3 regions of the Acetobacterium wieringae genome follow, and region 3 is predicted to be linked to each of the others. Evidence: riboswitches for the same ligand, from Rfam matches in the RefSeq annotation. Region 3 holds a riboswitch; each other region holds the start of a gene.
What was found. A riboswitch is a leader RNA that binds a small molecule or an ion and turns the genes downstream of it on or off. The one in region 3 is predicted to bind cobalamin.
Positions count from the first base shown of each region.

Region 1 (9,833 bases), 1.4 Mb from region 3:
TTTCCCTTAAAAAGGCCAATACCTATTATACCGCCATGGAAGCCAGAGGCTATGAAGGCGACCTGGTTTTTCTGGAGGATGAAAAACCGTTTCAGATCAGTCAGGTGATCTACGCCGTCGGGTTTATGCTTTTTCTGCTGCTGCTTTGGTATGTTACAAAATAAGGATTCAATTTGAAAGGTCAATCGATGAGAGAGCCAATACTTAAAGTCAATAATCTTCATTACAGTTATGGAACCGGTAACCCGGCCCTGAAAGGGGTCAGTGTCGATATTTACAAAGGCGAAAAGATTGCCGTGATTGGCTCCAACGGCTCCGGAAAATCGACGTTTTTTCTTAATGCCAATGGGGTGCTGAAGGCCGATCATGGCGAAATCAGCTATCAGGGTACCGTCATTAATAAAAAGAATTTAAAAGAACTCCGAAAAAACATTGGCATTGTTTTTCAGGATGCCGATAACCAGATCATTGCCTCCACAGTGATGGCTGAGGTTGGCTTTGGTCCGATGAATTTAAAACTGCCCCGGGAAGAAGTAATCCATCGGGTCGATGAGGCCCTGACTTACATGAATATTCTCGATTTTAAGGATCGTCCACCCCACTATTTGAGTGGCGGCGAAAAAAAGCGGGTCACCATTGCCGATATTATTGCCATGAAATCCGAAGTGATTATCTTTGATGAACCGACCGCAGCCCTGGATCCCCTCAATGCTCAAATGCTGGAAGATGTGCTGGTCAAGCTGGGGCAAGAAGGCAAGACGATGCTGATCTCCACTCATGATGTCGATTTTGCCTACCGTTGGGCCGAGCGGGCGATTGTTTTTGATCGGGGGAAAATCATCGCCGATGGGACACCGCTGGAGATTTTTAAAAACCGGGAAATTCTTAAACAGGCCAATCTGAAGCGGCCGACGATGTTGGATGTCTATGAAATGCTGGTGGAGAAAAAAATGGTAAAGAACACTGATGCTTATCCCACCACCCCCAAGGAACTGAAGATTTTGCTGGAAAACAATTTGTATTATCCTGAATCATCAGTACCGATGATTTAGCGAGTAACGATAAGGGATACAATTATTAAAGATTAAGCAGGTTTTGCAAAAATTAATATGAGCGCTCAACGGTTTTTGCAAACCCTTAATATATAGTAAAACAAGAGGAGGAACTATGAACACACGTTTAAACATTAGAGAAAAAAGATTTGTTGCCGTGGTAGCAGCCATTGCCCTGGTTTTCGGATTTACCCCGGTGGCCAGTGCCATGCACATTATGGAAGGGTATCTGCCCGTTGGTTTCAGTATCGCCTGGGGGGGAATCTGCATTCCCTTTTTAATTGCCGGTTATCTGTCAATTAAGAAAACCCTCAAGGAAAATCCTAAAACCATCACCCTGCTGGCCATGGCCGGTGCCTATGTATTTGTGTTGTCATCGTTAAAAATTCCATCTGTTACCGGCAGCTGTTCCCATATGACCGGAACCGGGCTGGGAGCAATTCTCTTTGGACCGGCAGCAGTTAGCATTCTGGGCATCATTGTTCTGTTATTTCAGGCCATTTTACTGGCCCATGGCGGTTTGACGACGCTGGGAGCCAATACCTTTTCAATGGCGATTGCCGGACCATTTGTAACCTATGGTATTTTCATTCTTTGTAAAAAAATAAAGATCAATCGCCATGTCGGGGTTTTTCTGGCAGCGGCAATTGGGGATTTGTTTACTTACTGTATCACCGCTTTCCAGTTGGCCTTGGCCTATCCCTCTGAAAGCGGCGGAGTTGCGGCCTCAATGGTAAAATTTCTGGCAGTATTTGCACCAACTCAGCTGCCGTTGGCGATTATTGAAGGGATTCTGACCGTGGTCATCATTATCGGCCTGGAAACCTATGCGCAACCAGAACTTAATGATTTGGGATATCTTACCGGAGGTGTAAAATAATGACAGCAACAAGAAAAACGGTAATTGGTCTTTTAGTATTGGTGGTATTGATTGCTCTGGTGCCCCTGTTTATCCTGCAGGATGCGGAATTTGGCGGATCGGATGATGCCGGTAGTGGGGTGGTTTCAGAGATTACCGGAACCGAATATGAACCCTGGTTTACCCCTATTTTTGAAACGGCCATTAATGGTGAAATCCCCGGCGAAGTGGAAAGCTTGTTTTTCTGCATCCAAACCGGTATCGGTGTCGGTATTATTGCTTTTGTGATGGGTCGCTTTGTTGAACGCAAGAAGCAGGAAGAAGGCAAGACCGGCAAGAAAAAAACGAAATAGGTTCAGTTTAGCGGCAGATCCTTTTAAGAAACGAAAAATTAAATTAGGTTTTATTTGCGTGCGTCTATAAAAAAGCGCGTTATTTTCACAATGAAATTAACGCGCTTTTTTAAACGATATCAAGAAATCAGTGTCTTTGAATCGTTTGTGTTCAGGCAGAAAATACTATTTGGCTGGTCAAATAGGGATTTTGTCTGCCTGGGGTAATATCAGTGGGTAGCTTTATCATTCAAGTGATTGTGTGCTTTCTCACTTAGATTTCAAAAGTGACATATTTCTGAATAACCGCTTTAAGCTCAGTGATCCCTTCACCGGTGAGGGCACTGACCGGATGAATCTTATCCGGATGGATACCTGCATAAGTCAGGTAACGACGACTGCGTTTCAGATCGCTATGCCTGTGGTCGATCTTGGTGATGACCCCGATCACCGGGATGTTGTAGGTACAGACAAAATTGGGCGGAACCGAGTTTTGATGATCGGTACTGGAATTAATCAGGACGATCAGTCCGGCATCACAGGTCACATTGATGGCCTGGGGTCGAAAACAGGGTAGTTCAACAAATTCGCCGGGAGTGTCAATAAAATGGTCAGAATAACTGACCTGCTGAGTTTTGCCATAAGTGATCAATTCATTGGTCAGCCGTTGGAATAAGGTGGTTTTGCCACTGCCAATCCGACCGATCAGAGCGATGCGGTTTTTATTATTTGCCATAAAAATCCTCCGTTAGGCTGATTGGACAAAACGTGCTTCCCGGCCGATGCAGGCATCGATGGGGCAGGTTTGACACTCGCAGTAATCCAATAAATCTTCAAAAAGAATGCCGGAAGAACTGTAAAGCGGGCGCATGGTGCTGTATTTGGTTATTTCCATACCGATGCTTTTGGTGGTGTTACCAAAGGTATTGAAGATAATCTGATTGGCCTCAATCGACCAGTCCGGGAGTAGTCCGGGATTGACCATTCCGATTTTATCAAAGCTTTGCTCCAGCTGGATCGTATTTTTCAGATATCGCATTGCGGAAGTCATAACGGGAAGTTTAAGCGAATTTACCAGATATTTTTCGGTCTGAATGAGGTTGGTTGGCATGTCGCCGATGGTCAACAGGTACAAAAACACCTTTTGGTTGTCCGACAAGAGATGTTTCAGGATCTTACTTTTATATACGTGGTCGCCGATCAGAATCGTGTTGCCGGTGGTTGTTTTGACCGGACATTCTTTTAGAATGGCCCGGGGTTTAAACCGTTGGCTTAAAATATTCGCAGCATAGCTGTACTCTTCATAGGCAGAGGAATCCGCCTCAAGGGGCTTCTTTCCCAGTAATTTTTCAATATCTGTTCCAATGGGAATCTTTTTGATAACAACGTCTTTCATTTTTTTCCTCTTTTCTTGAGTGTTCAGTTTTTTCATTTCTGCAAAAATAAAAAAACCTTTTCAAAAAAAGGTTTACAAATGCGGGACTATTTCGGTGACGTCATCAATTAAAGGAGAACGTCATTTCGTTTTCTGCTCACATTTTGCAGCCTTCTTTGAAGCTTCAAACAGATGATGCGTTTACAAAAATATCCTGACTTGGAGGGACTTTCTGCACCCAGCCTTCTCGGTTTTCCCAATGACTGAATACGTCCATATTCTCCTTACAGTAGCAAAGAAACTGTCGCAGATTTTCACCGCGTTCCTTTTGTAAATGCTTTTCTATGCCAATAATAAACTAAAAATGGGTGTTAATCAAGTCTATTATTGTTTTTTTCAAGATGAAGGTAAAGATCCTTGGATTAGAGACAATAACTGAATTTAAAGCTTATTTGCAAATCATGAGAATTCCTTACCGGAAATTAAAAGAGTTTTGAAAAAATGGTAACGGATCGATAACAAAGGAAATGTTTTGTTTGCGAATATCCCTAATATCCTGGGATCAGCTACGCTAAAACACAGAAACGGAATTGCTATCCGCTTCTGTGTTTTGAATTGAGATTCGTCTAGTCAACCATAACCATAACCGATGTTGCTTTGATGACCGCAGTTGCATCACCGCCGACGACTAATCCAAGATCTTTGATTGCCGCCATGGAAATTGTTGCTGAAATAATGTTGCCATTTCCAATATCAATTTTCACGATCCCGCTCACCGCACCATCTTCAATTGCAACAATTTTTCCTTTCAACTGGTTTCTTGCACTTAATTTCATTTTGACACCCCCTTTCCCACAAGGTATTAAATACTACCTTTTTAATTTTACCCATTTTAAGCTAGACAAAACAGTGTTAAACAGCGAAGTGAATTTAACCGAAATGATTTCTTGACATAAAAGAAGGGTATACAATATAATAACATTCATAACAAAACAAAACAATACTAAGCGAATCAAAAGGAGAAGTTGAGTGAAACGTAGAGGAAAATGGTTAGCGATTTTATTGGTAATGGGAACACTACTCGGTTTGGTGTCGGGTTGTGGCAGCAATTCAAGTCAGGCCGAAGAAAAGGCTGATACGACAAAAAGCCTTGATGGTCAAACACTGTTTGTATACTGCGGAGCCGGGATGACCAAACCCTTTGGTGAGATTGCCGATCAGTTTAAAGCAGAAACCGGTTGTGATATCCAGGTGGTTTATGCCAACGCCGCTCAAAGCCAGAATCAGATTCAGACAACTGGCGAAGGTGATTTGTTTATTGCTGGCTCGGCTGATGAGCTCAAACCGGTTCAGGATAAGGTGAGCGAAAGCATCGATCTGGTTAAACACATTCCGGTGTTAGCGGTAAAAAGCGGCAATCCGCTTGGCATCACTGGCTTAAACGACTTAACCGGGGCCGGGGTCGAAGTCGTATTGGGGGATGGTGAAGCGACACCGATTGGTAAGATCGCCAATAAAGCCTTAACCGACCTGGGCATTTTAAACAATGTGAACGTCGTTGCCCGGGCTGCAACAGCCCCGGAAATAGCCAACGCCCTGTCGGTGGACGAATGCAATGCAATTATTGTCTGGAAAGAAAATGTGCCAGCCAATGCTGAAATTGTCAATACCCCAGACCTCAATGCGTATGTAAAAACAGTTCCGGCAGCTAAATTAAGCAGCAGTGCCAATACAGAAGCGCTGGCGGCGTTTATGACCTATCTGGATTCGGATCCGGTCAAGACGATTTGGGAAAAAAACGGTTACGAAGTACTCAACTAGACTGTTGGTATGAGAGGGAAAATATCAACCTTTGATTTTTTTGAAATCCTGACCATTATTATTACCTTTATTGTCATTATCTTTACGACGGCGTTGATATTGGCAATTGTACTTAAAGGGATCCCTTATTTAGGGGCCGCGTTTTATTCAGAGGAAGTACGGTTCTCCATCAGGCTAAGCTTATATACAGCCAGTATTGCGACGCTTATTTGTATGTTGCTGGCGATACCGACTGCTTATGCATTAACCCGGACCGTATTTCCATTTAAAAGGGCATGTCAAATGATAATTGAACTGCCGCTGTCGATGCCCTATCTCGTTTTAGGACTCAGTCTATTGATTATTTTCTCCTCGGATTTTGGAAAAGCTTTAAAAGAACTGGGGTTTAAAGTCGTGTTTGATAAAAACGGGATTATTATCGCCCAGACAGTTGTCAATTTACCGTTTGCCATTCGTTTTATTCGTACGGCATTTGAAGAAGTTGATGAGCGGCTGGAATTTATCTCCGGTAGTCTGGGAGCGACAAAGTGGGAGCGATTTATCACCATTACCCTGCCCCTCGCCCGAAATGGTATTCTTTCAACGATTATTCTGACATGGTCGAGAGCCTTAGGCGAGTTTGGCGCGACCCTGATGCTAGTCGGTGCGACGCGGATGAAAACCGAAACATTGACGACATCGATATATTTGAATCTGGCGACTGGTGATACCGGAGCCTCAATGGCTTCGGCGACAGTGATTCTGATCATTTCGCTGCTGTCTTTGTTTCTGACGAATTGGATCGGTCGAAAAAATAAGCAAGAAAGCCGGATGAAGGATGTGAATAGATGGTAAATGCAATGGTTGAAATTAACAATTACTCCGTCCAACTGGGAAAATTCAAGTTGAATCAGATCAACTTAAACATCGGTGAGAAAGAGATCTTTGCGGTTTTAGGCAGAACCGGGTCGGGTAAGACCGTTTTGCTTGAATCGGTCGCAGGATTTTACCGGAAATTTTCCGGAAAAGTAATGATTCAGGGGATCCCCGTCATCGATGTACCGCTGGAAAAGCGAAATATCGGATTTGTCTATCAGGACTTTGGTTTGTTTCCCCATATGACTGTTTTTGATAATATTACCTATGGCTTAAAAATCCGCAAGATAGACAAAGGCGTTCAAAAAGAAAGAGTCGATAAAATGGCGGAAATATTATCCATCGGCCATATTCTAAAACAATATCCCGGAACCTTAAGTGGTGGCGAACGACAGCGAACAGCACTGGCCCGGGCTTTGATTTTAAACCCGCAGCTGCTTTTGATGGATGAACCCTTTTCATCTCTGGATCCGGCAACTAAAGAAAACATGTATGATCAGATTAATAAAATTCATGACATTTTCGGGTGTACGATTCTATTTGTGACCCACGATTTCAATGAAGCCCAGCGCATGGCCAACCGAATCGGCATTATGGTCAATGGCGAATTAAAAGCTATCAGAAAAAGTACCGACTTATTCGAGCGGTGTCAGGATGAAGAAATCAATCAGTTTCTGGGTAGCAATTATGAAAGGAGCGTGCACGAATGAAAGAGCAAGTGTTTGCGGTAGACGGAATTATGTGCCCCAAATGTGTCAAGAAAATTACGGAAGTATTACTACAACAGGATGGTATCAGTCAGGTTGAGGTCAGCGATGATTATCAGTCCGTTACAATTCTATTTGACGAGCAGCGGATCATCAACGATACTATCAAAGACAGCATCGAAACAATCGAAGGCAAAGCATTCAAAATAATCACCTGAAACGGAGGAAAAAAGATGTCATTTATATCAATCAACGAGATTGACCAGTTAATTAATGAGGACGTTCCCTATATTGATTTGACCAGCTGGGTTTTGGGGGTCAGGGAACAGCCGGGAAAAATTGCTTATTTTACCCGGGAAGATGCGGTTGTCTGTGGCACCGAAGAAGTCAGTTCGGTCTTTGAGCGATTACATATCAAAACAGAATCGATGGTGGCTTCAGGGCAGAAAGTCAGTGCCGGTGACGAACTGATTACCGGCACGGGACGGGCCGAAGATTTACATAAAGCCTGGAAGGTGGGTCAGAATATTCTTGATAATTGTTCGGGAATTGCCACCAAAACCCGAAAAATGGTGGATATGGCCAAGAGTGTCAGTCCGAACACAGCGATCTTGACAACCCGGAAGGGATTTCCCGGAACCAAGGCATTGGCGATCAAGTCGATTATGTCCGGCGGGGCCATGCCCCATCGGTTGGGTTTATCGGAAACGATTCTTATTTTTAAACAGCATCTGAATTTTATTGGCGGGTTTGATGGTCTGCTAAAAAAAATGCCGGAGCTCAAAGCGGAATGCTGTGAAAAGAAAATTATTGTCGAAGCCACCACTTTGTCCCAGGCAATTGATCTTTGCCAGGCCGGGGTAGATGGAATCCAGTTTGATAAGCTGACGGTCGAAGATCTGAGCGCAGCGGTTAAGCAGTTGCGCAGTGAATTTCCTGGCGTTGTGTTGCTGGCAGCGGGCGGCATCAATGAGACGAATATTTCCGCTTATGCCAGCACCCAGGTCAATGGTATTGTGACAACCTGTCTCTACAGTGCCAAACCCATTGACGTTGGAGTTAGAATTAATCAATAGCATCATTTCAGGATACAAGCGTGGTGACTTGTATCTTTTTTTGTTAAGTGATCAATACGGGATGGACTTCGATTTAATCAATTCCATTATTGACATATGCTATTTATAGCATATAATATTGTATAGCAGGATCAATTCAGTTACGCAATGCAAAAAATAAGGAAAGAGCGGGGGAAATGAAGATGGAAGAAAATAAGAGTCAATTGGTCAATGATTATGCAATCGAGAATTTCAAGAGTGGCTTAAATTGCGCAGAAAGTGTTTACGATGCCTTACTTCGTGCGGGGGTTCTGGATGTTCCCCGGGAAACGATTGCGATGTGTACCGGTTTTGGTGGTGGCATCGGCCTTGTCGGTGAAACCTGTGGCGCTTTGTCAGCTGCCGTGATGGCAAACAGTGCGGTTTATGGGCGCAAGGATCCCTGGAGCATCGATGCTGAGATACGTGGCCCGGAAGTCGGACAAAAATATTACCGACGTTATAACAATCTGGTTGGCGAGTTCTGCAAAGCCAATGGTGGGGCAACCTGTCGTGGAATCTGTGAGCCGTTTGAAGATTGGAATGGAAAAGACCGTCGGCTTCACTGTATGAAAATGGTAGGAACAACCGCTCAATTAGCGTACAAATATCTGCAAATTCCGCAAAACGAAGCCTTCGAGCTGCCATATGGCGAAAAAATGAGTGATAACAACAAAAAATGAGAGCTGGAAAAAGGAGGGTGGCGTAAAAATGTATTTAGCAATGGCGATGGACGGTAACACGCTGGAAAGCAAGGTTTCACAGCAGTTTGAGACGGGGAAGTATTTATTGGTGGTCGATACCACGAATTTAAGTGTGAGTGCAATTGAAAACTGCCATGATTTTTCGGCAGAAAGCTTGGCGCAAAAAGTAATTGACCTAAATTGCGAAGGGATCATCACCGGAGCAATCAGTGATCCGCAGGCCTTTGAGATCCTGGCTGATGCCTGTATTACCCGTTTTCTGGGGTCTGGCAAGACGGGCATGGAAGCCCTTGGTTTAATGAAGAAACGTGACCTAAAGCTCATCAGAAACATTGAAGGTACCGATGGTTGTGGTGGCGATCATGACCATCACCATTAAACAATAGCTTATCACAGAAAAAACCCTAAAATATAGGGTTTTTTCTGCATATAAGGATGCTTTAATTACTGTCTTTAAAGCCGGATTTCGAGTAATCCGGTCAGCGGATCGCTTATTCGAAATCCGCACCGCAAAAAGATGGGGCTCTAAAATAATCAGGCTTCCCAAACAACAAAATAGACCCCATCCGCTCGCTTTTGCCCCTTGGCCAGCTCGAGATGTCGCAGGACGGACATATTGGTGCTGATTTCATCCGGCGTTAAGCCAAATTTTTCGACGCATTGCGGCATGGTTACACCACCGCAATCTTTCATAAATAAGTAGAGATTCTTTTGCAGATCGGTTAATCCGTCAATGCCGGTCTGGCCGGAGTTTTTGCGATCGAGTTTGGCACTGTGAACGGCACTGGGGTCGCAGGTCTGAGTCACCTTATGTTGACCCATGGCACAATCATCACAAAAAATTTTTCCTTTGACTTCATAAACATCATCGTCTTCAAGACTAATTCCACAACTAAAACATGTTTGCATAGCTACTCTCCCTGGCATTTCTAAATATTCTGGTTATTGTAACATACTGATCAAAATAAAAATAATTTTAATCGACAGCCTGATTAATTACATATCATATCATTTTTGCGGCGGGCTTGCTATAG
Region 1 is NZ_CP097897.1:2,792,042-2,801,874, reverse strand. It holds gene cbiQ (cobalt ECF transporter T component CbiQ) at 1-164, shown strand, start outside; gene CHL1_RS13755 (energy-coupling factor ABC transporter ATP-binding protein) at 189-1,052, shown strand; gene CHL1_RS13750 (energy-coupling factor ABC transporter permease) at 1,168-1,932, shown strand; gene CHL1_RS13745 (energy-coupling factor ABC transporter substrate-binding protein) at 1,932-2,264, shown strand; gene CHL1_RS13740 (EutP/PduV family microcompartment system protein) at 2,518-2,979, opposite strand; gene CHL1_RS13735 (hypothetical protein) at 2,992-3,639, opposite strand; cobalamin riboswitch at 3,811-3,985, opposite strand; gene CHL1_RS13730 (TOBE domain-containing protein) at 4,245-4,454, opposite strand; gene CHL1_RS13725 (substrate-binding domain-containing protein) at 4,648-5,439, shown strand; gene CHL1_RS13720 (ABC transporter permease) at 5,449-6,273, shown strand; gene CHL1_RS13715 (ATP-binding cassette domain-containing protein) at 6,267-7,004, shown strand; gene CHL1_RS13710 (heavy-metal-associated domain-containing protein) at 7,001-7,219, shown strand; gene modD (ModD protein) at 7,235-8,077, shown strand; gene CHL1_RS13700 (C-GCAxxG-C-C family protein) at 8,260-8,778, shown strand; gene CHL1_RS13695 (NifB/NifX family molybdenum-iron cluster-binding protein) at 8,807-9,178, shown strand; gene CHL1_RS13690 (LIM domain-containing protein) at 9,334-9,708, opposite strand.
Region 1: another riboswitch for cobalamin. It lies ahead of CHL1_RS13735 (hypothetical protein); the one in region 3 lies ahead of CHL1_RS02150 (ABC transporter substrate-binding protein).

Region 2 (9,833 bases), 430 kb from region 3:
GACGTCGAAATTACCATGAATGATGTCGATCCGGACTATGTCGTTTTCGGCGAAACCCGCTCTTATAATTACGAATCCGTGATGCGGGCAGTCAAATTGATTCAGAAAGGTGCCAAACTGATCGCCACCAATCCGGACTTAACTGGCCCCACCGAAGAAGGCATTGTACCAGCCTGTCGGGCCTTGGTGGCACCGATTGAACTGGCCACCGGTAAAGAAGCCTACTACGTCGGTAAACCCAATCCACTGATGATGCGTACCGGTATCAAACGGCTGGGCGTTCACAGTGATGATGCCCTGATTATCGGTGACCGGATGGATACCGATATTATTGCTGGTATTGAATCGGGTTTGACGACCTTCCTGGTCCTTAGTGGCGTGTCAACCCGGGACACGGTTAAGCAATTCCCCTACCGTCCCAACTATATTCTCACCGGTATTGATGAGATTGTCGCCGGTCTGGGACTTCAATAAAAATAATTGTGTTGGCTTTAGCCCCGGGTATTTGCGCTTATGTCATTCAACAATAATAAAAAGCAGGTAAGACCGCTACAGTCTTACCTGCTTTTTATTTGTCGTCTGATCGTTTTTTTGTCTGATCCACTGGACATGACGGATACGTATCCGAATGCCCTGCTTCCTTTTCCTTTTTAATCAGATAATAGGATGCCCCGGCTGTTAGAATAAGCAAGGCCAACATCAACAGCAGCACGGTTGTCATCGCCAACTGCAACTGCTGGGTGGCCACCTGATAGGTACCAATAAAACCAAACAACATAAAAGCTCCGGCGGATACCAGTTTGACCGTCCGCTCGGGTATTTTTTTACAGAGTACCACCCCGATGATAATCCCGATGGCATCGGCAATCAGCATTCCGGTGGTGGTTCCGATCAACACGCCAAGAGCATTTTCGGGAAATTTGGTGGCCAGGGCAATGGTTGCCAGCTGAGTTTTATCGCCCATTTCGGCGATAAAGAAAGCCACCGCCACGGTAATCACCGGACCAAAGCGGGTGGTCCGGTTCTCTTCGCCATCCAGTTTATCCCCCCGAATCGTCCAGAGTCCAAAAAAGATAAAGGACAATGACGCAATCCCCTGAATCCAGATCTGGGCACCATCAAAGCGGGTGATATAGTTTCCCACGGCTACCGCCAGGGCGTGGTTAAAGACGGTGGCAATAAAGACTCCGAGCATCACCTTCCCGGCCTGATACTTGGTAGCAAAGGCCATCGCCAACAACTGGGTTTTATCTCCCATTTCAGCCAGCACCACGGCTCCTACCGCTACTAAAAAAGCAATAAATCCTGTGTACATTTGTATTCCTTCCTGTTTTGTAATTTGAAAGCATCCCAAAATAAAAAGACTCCTAGCATAACCCACCACAAAATGGACTATGCTAAAAGTCTCGTTACCGGAATCGGCTACAAAGCCAGGCGACCATCGTCACCAGTATGTTGACTTTGTATAACAACTACTCCCTTTTAACAGTGTTATTTTACAACAATATCCCTGCTTTTGTCAATATATAAACCGGAACGCCTTTTTAATGCTATTTTTTACGCAGGCGTTCCGGTTTTATCTAAACCTCAAACGGAATAACCGATGCCAGCAAAGCTCTGGCATAGTGATTGTTGACCCGGGCCAATTCCCCACTTTCTACTTCTTCGACAATTTGCCCCTGATACAAAAAAGCAATCTTATCACAAAGATGGGCCACCGCCTGCAGATCGTGGGCCACAAAGAGATAGGTGATGTTCATCTCTACCCGCAGTTGATGAAGCAGCTTTAAAATCTGGGCCTGAACCGATACATCCAGTGAACTGATGGCTTCATCCAGCACAATAAAGCGGGGTTTCGTGGCAATGGCTCGGGCAATACAGACCCGTTGCAGCTGCCCACCGCTGAGTTCATGGGGGTAACGGTTTTTGACCTCTGGCTCCAGCCCTACCCTCACCAGCAGTTGCTCAATGTGCCAATCCAAATCTTTTTCTGCACCACTGGCACAAAGCGGTTCAGCAATAGTTTCTGTTACGGTGTAGCGGGGATTGACCGAAGCGGTATAATCCTGGAATACCACCGACATTTTTCCCTTATTATTTTTAAGCCACTGTCTGACTGGCAGCCCTTCAAATAAAATACTGCCTTTCTCCGGCTTTTCCAGCCCCATCACCAGCCGGGCCAGGGTGCTTTTGCCACTGCCGCTTTCACCAATCAGGCCAACACAGGAGCCAGCAGTGATGCTTAAATTAACACCATTGAGGATTTTATTCCGGGCTCCCTTAAAATTTGTTCCTACCTGCAGATAGCTTTTTTCCAAATCCTTTATTTCCAGCAGATTAGCCATGGTGGTCTCCTTTTTTCATCGCCCGCTGAAAAGCGTGTGTCAATTCCAGTCGGGTATCAATCAGATATCGGGTGTAAGCATGCCGGGGATTTTTAAAAATGTCAACAGCGTCGCCATATTCCACCGCTACCCCATCTTTCATCACCAGTAGTTGATCGGAAAGATGCTTAACCACCCCCAGATCATGGGAAATAAAAATCAGGGCGGTGCCAATTTTCTGGCGGATGATTAAAAACTCCTCCACAACCTGTCCCTGATTAATCGAATCCAGGGCGGTGGTCGGCTCATCGGCAATAATCAACTCCGGCTCCATTGCCAGGGCGGTGGCAATCATGCAACGCTGCAGCATCCCGCCGGATAATTGGTGGGAATACTTTTTTATTACCTGATCCGGTTCCCGAATATTCATCACCGCCAGGGCCTCTTTCGCCAGGTTCATACTCTGCTTTTTTGTTAGCCCCTTATTCTCGACAAAGGTTTCGGCCATCTGATCGCCGATTCTGGTGATCGGATCAAAGGCCGACATGGCATCCTGGAGAATCATGGCAATCTGTTTTCCGCGGATTTCCCGCAGGGTATCTTCGTTTTGTCTGAGCAAATCAATGGCTTCACCGGACGTTTTAAAAACGGCCTTTCCCTGGTGTTTTAACCAGGGGTTGGTGATTCCCAACAGGGCCCGGGTGATCATCGATTTACCACTGCCACTTTCCCCGACAATTCCCAGACAAGAGTTTTTGGCCACTGAAAAACTGATATCATGAATGATTTCATCCTGATCCCGCGAATCAGTTACCCGCAAATTATTCACCTCAAGAATTACACTCATTCGATCACCGCCTTTTTGCGCCCAAACATCGCCCCAAACAATGATCGCCTGGTTTTAAAGACCTTGTCGATCTTGGGATTCATCGCTTCCTGAATACTGTCACCCAAAAATTAAAGGCTGCCACCACCATAAAAATCGCCACGCCCGGCGCCAGCATCTGGCCAGGATTGGTGGTCATCACATTTTTGGCTTCGTTGAGCATCATCCCCCACTCGGCGGTGGGCGGCTGCACCCCCAGTCCCAGAAAGGACAGGGCTGATATATTGAGAATTGTTCCTGCGGTATCCAGTGTCGCCAGCACCGCAATCTCCCCCAGCGCTCCAACCAACAGATGTTTTCTGATGATGTGTCCGGTTGAACAGCCGGATACCTTGGCAAATCGGATATAGTTACTATCCATAAACTGAATGATGATTGCCCGGATCATCCGCACATACCAGGCCCATTTGGCAATCACCGTGGCCAGAACAATATTGGCGATTCCGGTTCCGAGGATTCCCACAATGGCCAGAATCAGCACCTCACTGGGAAAAGACAGCATGATATCACAAATCCGCATTATCACATCATCAAGCCGGCCCCGGAAATAACCGGCAAGCACCCCCAGCACCGTGCCGATTAAAATCGTTACCGCCATGGTCATGAGCGAGACCAGAATGGTGACCCGGCCACCATATAAAATCCGGGAAAAGACGTCCCGACCCAGTTGATCGGTTCCAAACCAATGAGCCAGCGACGGCCCCTGAAATTTATTGATAATGTTCTGGGCAGTCGGATCATAGGGCGCAACCAGGGGTGCCAGAACAGCTAGCAGAATCACCGTCCCCAGAAAAAAGCTGACAGACATTGCCAGGCTATCTTTACGGAAACGTTTAAAAAAACCGACCATCTCAGGCCTCCCTTCTGCGGGGATCAATCCAGACCGATCCCATATCGACCAGTAAATTACAAAAAACAAACAACACCGCCATAATCAGGACATAGGCTTGAATCATCGGAAAGTCCCGATTAAAAATAGCGGTCACACAAAGCCTACCGATACCCGGCCAGGCAAAAATATTTTCAATCACCACGGTTCCAGCAATCAACTTCGGAATTGACATCCCCAAAGCGGTTAGCGAAGTTTGCAGTGAGTTTTTAAAAACATGCCGGGTGATGGTCTTCTCTGATAGACCCCGAACCCGGCCATACAGCACATAATTTTCCCGCTTGTTCTGAATCATAGTGTTGCGGATCAGCCGGACATAGGTGGAAATATACCCCAGCGCCAGGGTTACTGCCGGTAAAATGACAGCACCGGGAGCCGTCATCCCGCTGGTTGGCAACCACTTGAGCTTAACGGCAAATAGCCACATCAGGAGTATCCCGGCCCAAAAACCGGGGATAGCGGTTCCCACAAAGACAATCCCCCGTAAGGCCTTATCTCTAAGGCTATCTTCCTTTACCGCACATAAAACCCCAACCCCCACTGAAACAACCACAATGATCAATAAGGATACCCCAGCCAGATAGAGCGTTGGCGGCAGAGCCTTGGCAATTTCCTGTGCTACCGGTTTATTATTGACATAACTGTGACCAAAATCACCCTGTAGGGCATTGCCCAGCCAGGTAGCGTAGCGGGTTAAGAAGGGATCATCGAGACCGAGTTGCTCCCGCATCTGGGCGACATTTTCAGCCGTTGGGGTGATCTCATTGACCCGGATTGCCACCTCAGCGGGATCACTGGGGCTTAAATTAATCAGTATAAAGGCAAAAAAGGAGATTCCGATCAAAATCGGAATCATCCACAGGAGCCTTTTGACGAAGTATTGCTTCATGGTCTTACTCCCTTTTGTTTTCGATAATCAAAATTGGTGATTAATTGGAAAAGTACATTTTTTCGAAGGGGATTTCATATTGCGAATCGTTAAAGCTTACCCCTTCAAGTCCCTTGATTCCCACTGCCTTGGTTTTTGAATAGGAAATCGGGACATAGACATACTGATCATTAATATAGGTCAGTACCTCTTTATACATGTCGGCCCGCTTGCTGTCGTCTGATTCGATCATAATCTTCGTGATGGTTTCATCCAGCCACTGCTTTTTTTCCAGACCAACCTGAGCCTGATAATCTCCATGAGCGGGAATTCGCCATGATGAAACATAGGATTGGGGATCATAAGGGGTTCCCCAGGATAGCGAATACTGCAGATCAAAATCCCCGGTTTTCTGACGATCCAGGAAGGCCTGTTTTTCTTCCCCAAGAATATTCATCTTGATGCCTACGGCTGCCAGATCGGCCTGAATGGAGGTGGCAATGGTACCTTCCTGGGCGTTCTTGGAATTATAGGAAAGGGTAATCTCACATTTCTGACCATCCTTTTCCCGAACCCCATCACTTCCTGGTTTCCAACCGGCTTCATCGAGCAGCTGTTGGGCTTTTTCCTGATTATAGGCGATGGTTTTAAAATCGATATCACAGTAGGGAACATCTTTAGACAGTAGCGTATCGGCCTGATCCTCCGAGTTATTTAAAATTCCCTGAATGATGTTTTCCTTGTTTACGGCATATTCAATGGCTTCTCGAACTTTAATATCTTTGGTAATCGGTGAATTACTATTGATAAGAATCGCTCGTGAAGCGACCGGCTCACTTATATAGGTTTTGTAGGCTCCTTCATCTTCCAACTTCTTATAGGAATCTAGATCAACCTGATCACCATCGGCTCCGAAAAGTAAATCGACCTCGCCGTTTTGCAAAGCTAACAGGATCGTCTGGGAATCTGGCATGACCTTCCAGTTAATGGTTTTAATTTTAGTTTTGTCACCCCAATAAGTTTCATTCTGCGTAAAGGTGGCATACTGATTGTCGACATGCTCCGATAAGACCCAGGGGCCGGTCCCGATATAGCCGCTAACCCCTTCTTTGGTGGTGCCATTGACAAAACAGTTGGGCGAAATAAAGCGGAAGGGTCGTGTCAGTCCCAACTCCACCAGGGTTGGATAGTAGGGATGCTTTAAGACCAGTTTGAAGGTGTGGTCATCGACCACCACATTTTCTTTAATCTCATTAACCATGTCCAGCCAGGAATGGCGTTCCGCATTACCAAGAATGGCATCCATGTTCAGCTTGACTGCGGCAGCATTAAACGGCGCACCATCGGTAAAGGTGACCCCTTTTCTTAAATGAAAGGTGTATTCCAGTCCATCTGCTGAAATTTCCCAGCTTTCAGCCAGAGCTGGCTTCACTTCTCCGCCTTCATTCTTGGTCAGGCCTTCAAACACCATGTTCTGGGCTGACATTTCACCCGAGTACAAATGCGGGTTGATATCCCGAATATCCTTGGTGCAGGCATAATTTAACGCTTCTTTAGTCGACACATCACTTTTAGCGGACGCTCCTGAGCAACCGGCAAACATTCCGGCACACAACACGGCAGTCATTACCACCGCTAAACCCTTTTTTAATTTCATTTTCTTTTTCTCCTCAAAAAATACTTATTTATTTGATTTGCTCGGCTTTTACCATTGCACATTCTGGTAAAGAAACCCCGCTCTATCACAATGTAAGACTTCACTGTGGCAATATTGATGCTTTTTTCCATAAAAAAACCTCACCATCTCCAAAAAGATAGCGAGGTCGCAAAAAGCCTGCAAAAAAAAACACCTCCTCTATCGCACGTAGAGTCTGAGTAATTAAAGCAGGCAGGTCTTCTGGCTCAAGCGTCAACATTACCTCCTGCCTTCCCATTTCTGGTGGCATTCCTGGAGGAACTCTTCTTTTACAGCGGCGGGACCGCGGGGGACTTTCACCCCTCTTCCCTTTTCACCGGCCTGTAACCCTTCGTTACTGCCGGCACCTGTTTTATTAATATTTAATTCGTTGTCGGTGTTTTAAAAAACACTAAAAAACAGAAACAATGCCACAATCAGGTGTCTTTCATTGTTTCTGTTTGCCATTTTAACATGCTTAAACCACCTATGCAAGTCTCTTTTGTGGAAATGATATTCTGTTTTGGAATATCGTTCCATGCCAGTCGCGTTTTACCCGGTTTTTAGCCACAGCCATTATTTCATAAAGCGGTCAATTGCTTTTCTGAGTTCTTCCAAAGCCTTTTCGTCGTTATTTTCCACCGCATCAACGATACAATGCTCAATATGATCCTGTAAAATTATTTTACCGACGTTATTAATGGCTGACTTCACCGCCGACAACTGGATCAGCACCTCGGTACAGTCTCTTCCCGATTCGACCATTTTTTTCACCGATTCAAGATGACCCGCAGCCCGGGAAAGGCGATTCAACACGGATTTGGTTTGGGTATGTTCATGATGATGATGGTGATCTCCGCCGTGGCTACTATCATGTCCGGCATCATTCCATTCTTCCTGATGTTTATGCATCTCCGTTCACCTCATTTTCTATATCTGTTTAACCCATTATAACAGATATAGAAAAAGGACACCACCCAAGGGGAGATGCCCTTTCATATTTTACAGAATCGAATCGATCAGTTTTTTTGTATAGGCTTCCCGGGGATTGGCAATCACCTCATCCGGGGTACCGGCTTCCACCACCCGCCCCTGATGCATTACCAGCACCCGGTCGCAGCATTGCTGCACCAGGGCCAGATCATGACAGATCATCAGTTGCGACATCCCCTGATCTTTTCGCAATTGTGTTAGGAGTGCCATAATCTGAGACTGGACGGTTACATCCAGGGCGCTGGTCGCTTCATCACAGATGAGCAGTTGGGGTTGCCGGGCAAGTGCCCGGGCAATTGAGGCCCGCTGACACTCGCCACCGCTGACCTCACTGGGATAACGGCTAACAAATTCCGGGCCAAGGCCGCAGATTTCCAGATAGTCAATGGCTTTATTTTTAGCCTCCCGACGCCCCATACCCTGATTGATCAGCCCTTCCATGACACTTTCCCCCAGCCGAATCCGGGGATTAAAGGAATCCACCGGCATCTGAAAGACCATCTGAACCAGATGGTAAAGCCGTTTCAGTTCTTTTCCCTTAGGGTTTTTAAGTGTTTTGCCATCCAGAACAATCTCACCGCCATCCAACGATTCCAGTCCGGTGATCAGCTTGGCAACCGTGCTTTTACCGCTGCCGCTTTCGCCCACCAGGGCCAGACATTCGCCTTTTTCGACATGGAAGCTAATCTCATCAACCGCACAAATGGTGGTTTTTCCTTTGGTATAGGTTTTTTTTAAATTGCTGACTGCTAAAATCCTGTTCATGTCTCACCTTTTTATCCGGGGCATGGCCGCAATCAGCTGGCGGGTGTAATCCTGCTGGGGATGATCAATCACCTCCCGGGCTTTGCCATATTCAACCAGCTTACCCTTGCACATCACCGCCACGGTATCGGCCATAAATGACACCACCCCAATATTATGGGTCACCACCACAATTCCGGTTCCAAATGCTTCCCGCATCGCCATCAGTTCCCGGACCACCTGGGCCTGGACGGTGACGTCCAGCGCCGAGGTCGGCTCATCGGCAAAGAGCAGCTCCGGTTCCAGCAGCATTGCCATGACAATCCCGACCCGTTGATTCATCCCGCCGGATAATTCAAAGGGATAGCTCTTTAAAATCCGCTCAGTGTCATATAAATGAATCTTCTTAAACAGAGCTGTGGCTTTTTCCCGAACCAGCCGGCGGTCACTGACGCCATGCTGGGCCATGGTTTCATAAAGCTGCTCGCCAATGGTCCGGATTGGACACAGGGCACTGCCACAATTTTGAAAAATCATCCCCATTTCTGGTCCCCGCAGCATCCGCAATGCTTCATCATCAAGATCAAGAACCGGCTTCCCCTTATATACGATCTCGCCCCGATTGACCAATCCATCCGGGCCCAGAAGACCCATGGCCGCCTTGATCAGGGTGCTTTTGCCGCTGCCGGACTCGCCGACAATCCCGAGGATCTCGCCTGCTTGCATTTTTAAGTTAAACCCCCAAACCGTCGGCTCGCCGTCATAGGATATTTCAACGTTTTGAAATTCCAGTAATGGTTGTTGCATAAACCCTCTCTTCTGATCGGGACGACTTATTCGTTAATGTCCAGATCGGCTGTGATTTCATAATAGTCTGATGGGTGAGCGGTAAAGCCGGTTACCCCCTTTTTCATCACAAAAGACATTTTTAAATGAGAGGCGTAGATATAAGCATTGTCATCAAGAACTTGCTGGGCAATTGAAACCGCCAGCGTTGCCCGTTTTTCGGTGTCAAATTCGCTTCGCAGCTGGGCAACCAGGGCTTCCACCTTGTCGCTATGGTAATGTCCCCGGTTGTAGTCAGAATTATCAACCACATGGGTGGTGAAATAATACTGGGGATCTCCGGTGGGCGCAGTTACAAAGGCGTTGGCAAAAACATCATAATCGCCGGCTTTCAGGAAATCCTTGTAGGAATCGGTGGCGTTGACCTGTACATCAATCCCGGCTTGTTTATAGGTGGCCTGAACCGATTCGGCCAGTAGCGGCAACTCCTGACGGGAGGTGTAGGTCAGCCACTTGATCGATAATTTCTGGCCATTTTTTTCCCGTATCCCATCACCATCAGAATCAATCCAGCCTGCTGCTTCCAGCACTTTTTTGGCGCCGTCGATGTCATAACCGGTGTCCTTAACCACATCGCCGCCAAATGTAAAGTTAGCCGGGAAGGGACC
Region 2 is NZ_CP097897.1:16,442-26,274, reverse strand. It holds gene CHL1_RS00130 (HAD-IIA family hydrolase) at 1-474, shown strand, start outside; gene CHL1_RS00125 (TMEM165/GDT1 family protein) at 569-1,315, opposite strand; gene CHL1_RS00120 (ABC transporter ATP-binding protein) at 1,581-2,345, opposite strand; gene CHL1_RS00115 (ABC transporter ATP-binding protein) at 2,338-3,171, opposite strand; gene opp1C (nickel/cobalt ABC transporter permease) at 3,251-4,060, opposite strand; gene opp1B (nickel/cobalt ABC transporter permease) at 4,062-4,988, opposite strand; gene nikA (nickel ABC transporter substrate-binding protein) at 5,029-6,624, opposite strand; gene CHL1_RS00095 (hypothetical protein) at 6,725-6,880, opposite strand; cobalamin riboswitch at 6,838-7,029, opposite strand; gene CHL1_RS00090 (metal-sensing transcriptional repressor) at 7,219-7,554, opposite strand; gene CHL1_RS00085 (ABC transporter ATP-binding protein) at 7,645-8,400, opposite strand; gene CHL1_RS00080 (ABC transporter ATP-binding protein) at 8,404-9,186, opposite strand; gene CHL1_RS00075 (ABC transporter substrate-binding protein) at 9,213-9,833, opposite strand, start outside.
Region 2: another riboswitch for cobalamin. It lies ahead of nikA (nickel ABC transporter substrate-binding protein); the one in region 3 lies ahead of CHL1_RS02150 (ABC transporter substrate-binding protein).

Region 3 (9,833 bases):
TCGTCAAACGTCCAATCCCAAAAATGACCGAGCTGATTCTCGATGGCGAAGAAATACCGGCGGAAAATGAAGCGACTGAGCCAGCCGGGGAAGTGTGTCCGGATCTGGCTGTACCCCAGGTCGAAGAAGCGGCAGCTGAAGCAGCAGTGACCGAACCAGCAGTCAGCTGTGTTGCAGTTGAAGAAGCGGTTTCGGAAGTGAGTGAAGAGACAGTCGCAGAAGAAGAGGACGACAGCAACTATCAGTGGTTGGGCTTTAAAGCCAGCCTTGATGACGAGGAAGAAACCATTGTCACCAAGTCAACCCTGGCAACCCTGGTGATTCCCGAATAGAATAATAGTAACGATCGAGATTGTGTTTGGGATGGGCTTTGGCCGTCCTGGACACAATCTAATTTATATCACGGCGCTTTTGCAACGATAAAAAAACAATTTGAAGGAGAGAAATGATGTATTATTCAGCAGACATTGGTGTTATTGGCGGTTCCGGTCTTTATGAACTCAGTAGTGATGTGAAAAAAATTGAAGTGGACACCCCTTATGGCAAGCCATCGGACGATATCAGCCTGGTCAAAGTAGGCGAAAAAACCGTGGCCTTTTTGCCCCGGCACGGCAAAGAACATACCCTTAACCCGTCAGAGATTAATTACCGGGCCAATATTTATGCCTTAAAAACCCTGGGGGTCAAAGCGATTATCTCGCCCTGCTGTGTGGGGAGTCTTAAGTTTGATATCAAACCCGGCGATTTTGTGATCACCGATCAGTTTATCAATATGACCTCCGGCCGCAAGGATACCTTTTTTGAAAAACCGAAGGTCAATCATCTCAGTTCGGCCCATCCATACGATAAAAACCTGCGGGTGCTGGCGATGGAAGCGGCTAAAGAATGCGGAATTACGGCGCATTTTGGCGGGACAGTGATTGTTATTAACGGGCCCCGTTTCTCAACCGTGGCTGAAAGCCGGATGTTTGCGATGCTGGGTGCCGATGTGGTTAATATGACCCAGTATCCTGAAGGCTATCTCTGTCTGGAACAGGAAATCCCGGTGGTGAACATTGCCCTGACCACCGATTACGATGCCGGGCTCGAAGGCCATCCCGACATTAAACCAGTCACCAACGAGGATGTGATCCGGGTTTTAAACGAAAATGCCGAAAAAGTAAAAGCGTTGATCTTTAAGCTCATCGATAAATTAGAGGTGTAGGCTTGAAACCTGTTTATTTTGAAGAGGGGAAGCTAAGGCTGATTGATCAGACCAAGCTTCCCACGGAGTTCATTGTTTATTCCTATACCGATTATCGGGAAATTGCCAAAGCGATTGTCGATATGATTGTCCGGGGCGCACCGGCCATCGGGGTAACCGCTGGCTACGGTGTTTATTTTGGTGCGTTGGAATATCAAAACGAGCCAAAAGATGTTTTTTATGTTAAAATGAAAGAAGTTTGCGAATTACTGGCATCTACCCGTCCCACCGCCGTGAATTTATTCTGGGCGATTAAGCGGATGGAAGATGTGATGGCGACCAATGCCGATAAAGAACCGGCCGAGCTGGTGGCGATTTTAAAACAGGAAGCCGATGCGATCTGTGCCGAGGACATTCAGATGTGCCGGGACATGGGCAAGCATGGCGCCGAACTGATCCACGAAGGTGATACCCTCTTGACCCATTGCAACGCGGGTGCTCTGGCCACCGCCGATTACGGCACCGCCCTGGGCGTGATCCGGGCCGCCCATGAAGCGGGCAAGAATATTTCTGTCTATGCCGATGAAACCCGGCCGTTTTTACAGGGTGCCCGGCTGACGGCCTATGAGCTCCACGCCGATGGCATTCCGGTAACGTTGATCACCGACAACATGGCTGGCTGGATGATGAAGCTGGGCAAAATTGACGGCGTCATTGTCGGCGCCGATCGGATTGCGCTAAATGGCGATGTCGCCAATAAAATCGGTACCTATTCGGTGTCGGTACTGGCCAAGGCCCATGGCATCCCAATGTATGTGGCCGCACCGACCTCGACCATTGATTTTGCGATGCAGTCCGGCGATGAAATTGTCATCGAACAACGGGATTGCCGGGAAATCAGCCATATTGGCGGGGTTCAGGTGGCACCCGACGGGGTCAATATGGAAAACCCGGCCTTTGATGTCACCCCCCACCAGAATGTCACGGCCATCATCACCGAAAAAGGAGTGGTCTATCCGCCTTATGATCTAAATATTCCCAAGCTGAACGAATAAAAAGCAAAAGGATGACGCATGAAAGTAAATATATTATTTCCCGTTCTCGATGAAGAACGGCGCCTCGAAAAAGGGATTTTAAAAACCCTGATATTCCTTAAAAAAAACAAACTGTTTGATTATCAGCTGACCATCATCGATAATGGCTCCACCGATGCCACCGAAGCCATCAGCCGCCGCTTGTGTGAAAAGTATAAAGAAGTCGAATATCTAAGAACCCCAGAAAAAGGGGTCGGTGTAGCCCTGCGAACCGGTGCGGCAGATAACAGCTGCGAAGTGATCGGCTATATGGACATTGACCTGTCCACCGATATCGAACATCTCAGACAGGTAAAGGATATTTTTGAAAACCAGCCCGATGTAAAAATTATTAAGGGGTCGCGGCTGATGAAAAATTCGGCCGTGACGGGCCGCAAGCTATCAAGAGAATTGACCTCCCGGGGGCTTAATAGCCTCTTGCATGTGGTGTTTAAAAATAAGTTTACCGATGCCCTCTGTGGTTTTGATTTTTACCGCAAAGACACCTTTGATCAGTTAATTGCCGCTTCCAGCCAGGACAATGGCTGGTTTTATTGCGTGGAGCTGCTGTTGCGGGCTGAGCGCCAGGGCATCGCCGTTTATGATATTCCGGTAATCTGGAAAGATGATTACGATACTAAGGTAAAGGTTGTTAAAACTGTGGTATCCTATCTTAAGCAGATCAAATTTTTAAAGTCAGAGTTTATCAAAGAAGATCGAACAAAAGGCTGACAGCAAGGAGTTAAGATGAAGGTACCAGCAAACAATTTACTACGTCATTTTGAAGAACATCAGCAAGAATATGAAAACAAAGCCCTGGAAATCTTAAGAAGCGGCAGCTACATTCTCGGGGATGAGGTGGACCGCTTTGAAAAAGATTTTGCCAGCTATATCGGCACCAGTTACTGCGTTGGCCTGGGCAACTGTTTAGATGCCCTGTGGCTGTCGTTTCGGGTCTTGGGCATTGGCGCCGGTGATGAGGTCATTGTTCAGGCCAATACCTATATTGCCAGCGTCATGGGCATTACCATTAACGATGCCACCCCGGTTTTTGTCGAGCCGGACGCCTTTCATAGCATCGATGCGGACAAAATCGAAGAAAGAATTACCGACAAGACCAAAGCCATTCTGGTGGTGCACCTTTACGGCACCTGCTGCGAAATGGATAAGATCGTGGCGATTGCCAAAAAGCATAACCTTTATCTGGTAGAAGATTGCGCCCAGAGCCATGGCGCCACCTATCAGGGTCAGATGACCGGTTCTTTTGGGGATATCGGCTGTTTCAGTTTTTATCCATCCAAAAATCTTGGCGCATTTGGTGATGGTGGGGCGATTACCACCAACAGCCCGGAACTGGATCAGGCCTTTCGGATGTATCGGTTTTACGGCAGTGAGAAGCGCTATTATAATAAGGTGGTCGGCACCAATTCCCGGCTCGATGAACTTCAGGCCGGGCTGCTAAACGTTAAGCTTCGTTATCTGGACGCGCTTAATGCCGACCGCAACCGGGTTTGCATGACCTATCTTAACAAAATGAACAACCCTGTAATTGCGCTGCCAAAGCTGCGGGTCCAGGCTACCACAGTCTGGCATCAGTTTGTCGTGACCACGCCCTATCGGGATGAGCTGAAAGATTATCTGGAAACACAGGGCATTGGCAGTATTATTCACTACCCGATCCCACCCCATCTGTCGGAAGCCTATGCGTATTTAAAGATCGGCCCGGGCAGTCTGCCGATTACCGAAAAACTGGCCGACGAGGTTTTATCGCTGCCGCTTTTTTATGGGATGACCGACGCTGAGATTGATACGGTAGTGGCTGCCATCAATGCTTTTGTGCCCAAGGCATTGGAGCAATAAGATGACCGCAAACAAAAGCAAATGGGACAAGATCATTATCGGCGCCGGGCTTTACGGTCTTTATGCCGCCAAGCTCTGTGGCGAGCGGGGCGAGCGGGTGCTGGTGCTGGAATGGGAAAAATCCCCCTTTCAGCGGGCCACCTACATCAACCAGGCCCGGGTTCACATGGGCTATCATTATCCCCGGTCTTATGCCACGGCCATCAAATCAGCCCATTATTTCAACCGTTTTATCAAGGATTATGATTTCTGCATTCACAGTGCCTTTGATCAGGTTTACGCCACCAGCGACAGCTTCAGCTGGACCAACCGGGAACAGTTTGTCCAATTCTGTCAGGCCGCCGAGATTCCCTGTGAAGAATTAATGCCCGACAAGTATTTTAAAAAGGGCCTTTGTGACGGCGCCTACCTGACCAAGGAATATACCTATGACGCCGGGATTCTGGGGCAGTTTTTTGTCGATGCGCTGACCGGAATGAAAAATGTTGAAATCAACTATGGCGTTCGACTGCAGCAGATTGATAAGGGGCCAGACAGCTACGTCCTGACGCTGGAAAGCGGTGCCGCTTTAGAAACGGGCTTCCTGCTTAACGCCACCTATGGTTCCACCAATCAGATTCTTAGTCTGGCCGGTTATGAGCCCTTTAAAATTAAGTATGAGCTCTGTGAAATCATTCTCTGTAAACCCCAGGACAAACTCCAGGAGGTCGGCATTACGGTGATGGACGGGCCTTTTTTTTCGGTAATGCCCTTTGGCAAAAGCGGCTATCATTCCCTGACTTCAGTCACCTTTACCCCCCATGTTTCGTCCTTTGACAGCCTGCCGCAGTTTAACTGTCAAACAAAGAGCTGGGGATATTGCAGTCCCGAACAGCTGGGCAATTGCAACGATTGCGTCGCAAAGCCCCAATCCGCCTGGCCCTACATGTCCAATATGGCTGAGAAATATCTAAAGGCCGAGTACGGTTTTAGCTACGAGGGCTCACTCTATTCAATGAAGCCGATCTTAAAGGCTTCCGAGGTGGACGACTCCCGGCCGACGGTGATCCGCAAGGTCAGCGAAAAGCCAACCTTTGTCTCGGTATTATCGGGAAAAATAAACACGGTTTACGATTTGGATGAGGTACTAAAAAATGACTAGACAGCAAGAACAGAAGGTGACCGTTCGGGACAAAGAAAAGAACTTTGTTTCGGCGGTGATCTATATTTATAATGATGAAGAGCGAATCCGGGATTTTCTGGAAAAAATCAATGCGGTTTTAAGTGCCAATTTTGAAAACTACCAGATCATCTGCGTCAATGACGCTTCGGATGACAACAGCCTGGCAGTGATCCGGGAGATTGGCAAAAGCATCAAAGGTACCGTCATCAACGTCGTCAACATGAGCTTTTATCAGGGCGTTGAGCTGGCCATGAATGCCGGGATTGATCTGTCGATTGGGGATTTCGTCTTTGAATTTGATAACATGGTGATGGATTATGATGCCGAGCTGATGATGGATGTCTATTACCACAGCCTGACCGGTTTTGATATCGTCAATGCCGCCCCGAAAAAATGGGTACCGCAAGACCTCGCGACTTTTTTATGCGGTCTTTAACCGGTATTCCCGCAGCCCCCATCCCCTGCGAACCGAAAACTTTCGGGTGTTGTCGCGCCGGGCGATTAACCGGGTCCATTCGATGAGCAAGACGATTCCCTACCGTAAGGCGGTTTACGCCAACTGCGGCCTGAAGATCGACACCATCGAGTACGACAATGACCGCTCCTGCACCAAGGGCTACGATAAGGAAACCCGCTATCAACGCAAAGAAATGGCCGCCGATTCGCTGATTCTGTTTACCAATGTGGCCTATAAGATGACCCTGCTGGCAGCGGTCTTTATGATGGTAGCCACCTTTGGCATTGGCATCTATACCCTGGTCAGCTATGTTACCGAAGACGTGGTGTCCGGCTATACCTCGATGATGCTGGTGATTGTCTTTGGCTTTTTCGGCGTCTTTGTGATTCTGGCGGTGATCATCAAATACTTGTCGATGCTGATGGAGCTGGTTTTCAGCAAACAGAAATACACCATCGAGTCGGTGGAGACGATCAGCGAGTAAGATCAAAAAGCTATTTGTTGTCTCAAGATAACCCAGTACCGACAATTGTTACATCATGTTGTACGCATCGGAGCGGACATGGCATCGCCTGTCCGATTCCGCGGCGAACAACAGATTAACAATTGGTCGGTACGGTAGTTGAGCGATAACCCTAAAGGTTGAGAAGAACGTTGGTTATTGAATTTCGACTTCGGCCTGGGGATCAAAGGGATTGGTTCGGATCGAAAAAGAGTACAAAAACGGATAGGACTTGCGCTGGTGGTTCATATACAGCAGCCATTCCACCAGCAGCAGTTGGTAGGCCCGTTCAATATCGGTCATCAGGTGGCGGTAATCATTGTCATTGAGCGTTAGCAGGTTTTTGCGGCTGGACAGTTCCTGCTCAGCATGAGAAAGTGACATGATCAGGTCGGTAAAGGTTTCATGCTCAACCAGAAACGGGTTTTCCAGCAGTTTTAAAAAAAGCTCCCGGTGCGACGTTAAAAATTCGCTGAGATTCGTAAGGCAGGGCCCGGAAAAACTCAGATGATAGCGAATCCCCTTCAGATTCTTCAGGGCGTTTTTATAATCCCGGTTATCCCACTGCGGTTTGATCAGCAGAAATTCGCGAAAATCTGGGAGGTGTTGATCTTCCCGGGAAAAGAACTGCATCAGTTCGACACCAGCCTCAGAGAAGAAAACACTGAGCACCATGTTGACTTTTTTGAGCCGTTCTTTTTTGTCTTTATCTTCAATGACCTTATGAAAAATTACCGAAACCAGCAAGACTTCAATCGGTAAAAAGGCAATGTCGCCCAGCAGATACAAAAAGATATGATGGGAATCCTTGAAAATCAAAAAATGCGAATAGTAAAGAATGGCGGATAAGGCGATAAAGCCAATGCCGATCAGAATGCCTTTGTAATATTTTTTCATGAATACGCTCCAATTTTAGTATTAGAGATATTATAGCGCAGTTTTTAAAAGATGACCAGAGTGGCAATTTGAAGGGCATGGGTAAATATCAGCAAAAAAACTAAATTTATTTGAGAATGCGAGGCCATTATGAAGTATAGTATGTTTTCCTGGTTTGGCTATTTTATGAAATTTGAAGACCGCATCAAAATCATTGCCGATGCCGGTTTTGATGAGGTGATGATTTCCTGGGAGGATGAGTTTGAGCCCTGGGCCTTAAAAAAAGAAGAATTCCCGGAGTTGGTTCGAAAAAACGGTTTGGGGATCACCAATATCCATGCCCCCTTTATCGGCTACAGCGACATCTGGACCGCCTCCCGGATGGAGATAAAACCCAAGCTGCAGATGTTCAAAGATTATCTCAAAGATTGCCAGGCTTTTGAAATCCCGGCGATGGTGATGCACACCAATGATCTCGATGAATTTGAGCCGGATCTCGATAAAGGCCTGGCCTTCTTCTCCGAGCTGGCTGATGCCGCCGAAAAATACGATGTCGATCTGGCGGTGGAAAATGTTTCCCGCCAGCATCTGCTTTGTTATCTGCTCGATCAGATTAATGCCCCCCGCTTTGGGATGTGCTATGACAGCTCCCACGATTTTCTGGAAGAACAGAACTGCGGCCGGATTCTAAAAAAGCATAAAGACCGGCTTAAGGCCCTGCACCTGTCCGACAATGATTTTAAGGCTGACCGTCACTGGATTCCCGGCGAAGGCAGCATTCCCTTAGATCAGGTAATGGCCGAAATTCTGACCGTGCCAACGATTACGACCATTTCCTACGAGGTGCTGGCCAATGAAGACTGGCGGGAAAAGGAACCGCTTGATTTTGCCCGGGCGGTGCTTGAGAGTCTGGCCATAAATGATGAAAAACCACCGCAAAAATAATCAATTGAAAAGTTGCCGATTCTATGATACACTGCCACTAATATAAATAAAGAAGTGATGAGGAAAGAGGTGGAAGACCTCTACAGCCCCCGCTACTGTAATTGCCAACGAGATTTTTGTGCCACTGTCTTTAAGGATGGGAAGTGAGAATCAAGAATACGCATAAGTCAGGACACTCATAATCATTGATATTCTTCGGTGGGAAGAACAGGATTAAACCGTTTGTTTAGTATCCAGCCTCCACAGGAAGCTGGATTTATTTTTGCAAAAAAAATGCAAAAAAATAAAGAAAAAGAAGGACGAAAATGAAAAAGAAAAGCATGCGAAATTGGTTGGTGATTCTTGCTGTGATTGCTTTAATGGTATCCTTTACCGGCTGTCAGCCAGGCAAAACGACAGCGGATGAATCAGGCGTCGAAACAAAAAGCGGCTCGACTACTTACCCGGTCACGGTAACCGATAATGCCGGTAATTCAGTGACCATTGAAAAAGAACCCCAGAAGATCGTCTCATTGTCTCCGGCAACAACCGAAATCCTGTTTGCCCTGGATCAGGGGGACAAGGTCGTCGGACGGACCAAATACTGTGATTACCCCGAAGCCGCTTTAGCCGTGACCGATATTGGTAGTTTTAACGCACCAACCCTGGAAAAAATTATTGAGTTGGCACCGGATATTGTGGTGGCCTCGGATTTTGTCTCCGATGATATCAAACAACAGTTGGAAGCCACTGGCGCCAAGGTAATTACCTTTAATGCTGCCAATATTGACGGCGTCCTGGCCAATATTGTTCAGGCTGGCGAGGTCACCAATGCCAACGACAAAGCGACTGAAATAGTTAAAAAAATGCAAGCTGACCGAGAAGCGTTAATCGAAAAGGCGAAGACTGCCAAAACCCAAAAGTCAGTTTTCTTTGATATCGGAAAATTCTATACCGCTGGTCCCGGGTCCACTTTGGATTCGATGCTGACCGATTTGAACGCCGTCAATATTGCCGCTGATGGAGCAGAACAATGGCCGCAGCTCAGCACCGAAGAAATCATTGCTGATAATCCGGATGTTTATATTTCGCTTTATACCAAACCGGAGGATGTTAAAGCCACCGCTGGTTTTGATAAGATCAATGCGATCATTAATGATCAACTGATCTACTTTGAATACCTGACCCCGGAAAGTGATATGATTCAGCGGCCCGGTCCCCGAATTATTGAGGGGATGGCCTTAATTGCCGAAAGCATTTATCCGGAAATATTTACCAAATAAGTTTGTCTGATGGGGCGAAGGCTGTTCGCCCCCTGGTTTTCTTAAGTAGAGAGACTCAGGGGGTGAACAGACAAAACGATTAGTGGGAGAATACATGAAGAATACCGTCAAGAAATATGGCATCATCCTGTCCATTGCCATGTGCATCATCATCATTTACGTCTGTACCTTATTGGGGGTGGCATCGATTTCTTTTTGGGATGCCAATAAAATTCTATTGGATCAGATTTTTCATATCGATCTTGGGATGGAAAATATCAGTGACGGGGCCATTGCGATTATCTGGAATGTCCGTCTGCCCCGGATTATTTTGGCCTTTATTACCGGTGGAGTGCTGGCTATCTGTGGCGCCGCCTACCAGGGCATTTTTAAAAACCCTATGGCCGACCCCTATATTTTAGGAGTGTCCTCCGGGGCGGCGCTGGGGGCGACGATTGGTATTGTCATGAATTTTTCCAGCAGTTTGTTCGGAATGAATGGTACGGCGATTTTAGCCTTTGTTGGTTCCTTTAC
Region 3 is NZ_CP097897.1:443,407-453,239, forward strand. It holds gene CHL1_RS02100 (DUF2284 domain-containing protein) at 1-332, shown strand, start outside; gene CHL1_RS02105 (MTAP family purine nucleoside phosphorylase) at 449-1,204, shown strand; gene mtnA (S-methyl-5-thioribose-1-phosphate isomerase) at 1,207-2,238, shown strand; gene CHL1_RS02115 (glycosyltransferase) at 2,257-2,988, shown strand; gene CHL1_RS02120 (DegT/DnrJ/EryC1/StrS family aminotransferase) at 3,004-4,116, shown strand; gene CHL1_RS02125 (NAD(P)/FAD-dependent oxidoreductase) at 4,118-5,257, shown strand; gene CHL1_RS02130 (glycosyltransferase) at 5,250-5,714, shown strand; gene CHL1_RS02135 (glycosyltransferase family protein) at 5,656-6,219, shown strand; gene CHL1_RS02140 (hypothetical protein) at 6,394-7,134, opposite strand; gene CHL1_RS02145 (sugar phosphate isomerase/epimerase family protein) at 7,264-8,058, shown strand; cobalamin riboswitch at 8,064-8,256, shown strand; gene CHL1_RS02150 (ABC transporter substrate-binding protein) at 8,364-9,320, shown strand; gene CHL1_RS02155 (FecCD family ABC transporter permease) at 9,415-9,833, shown strand, end outside.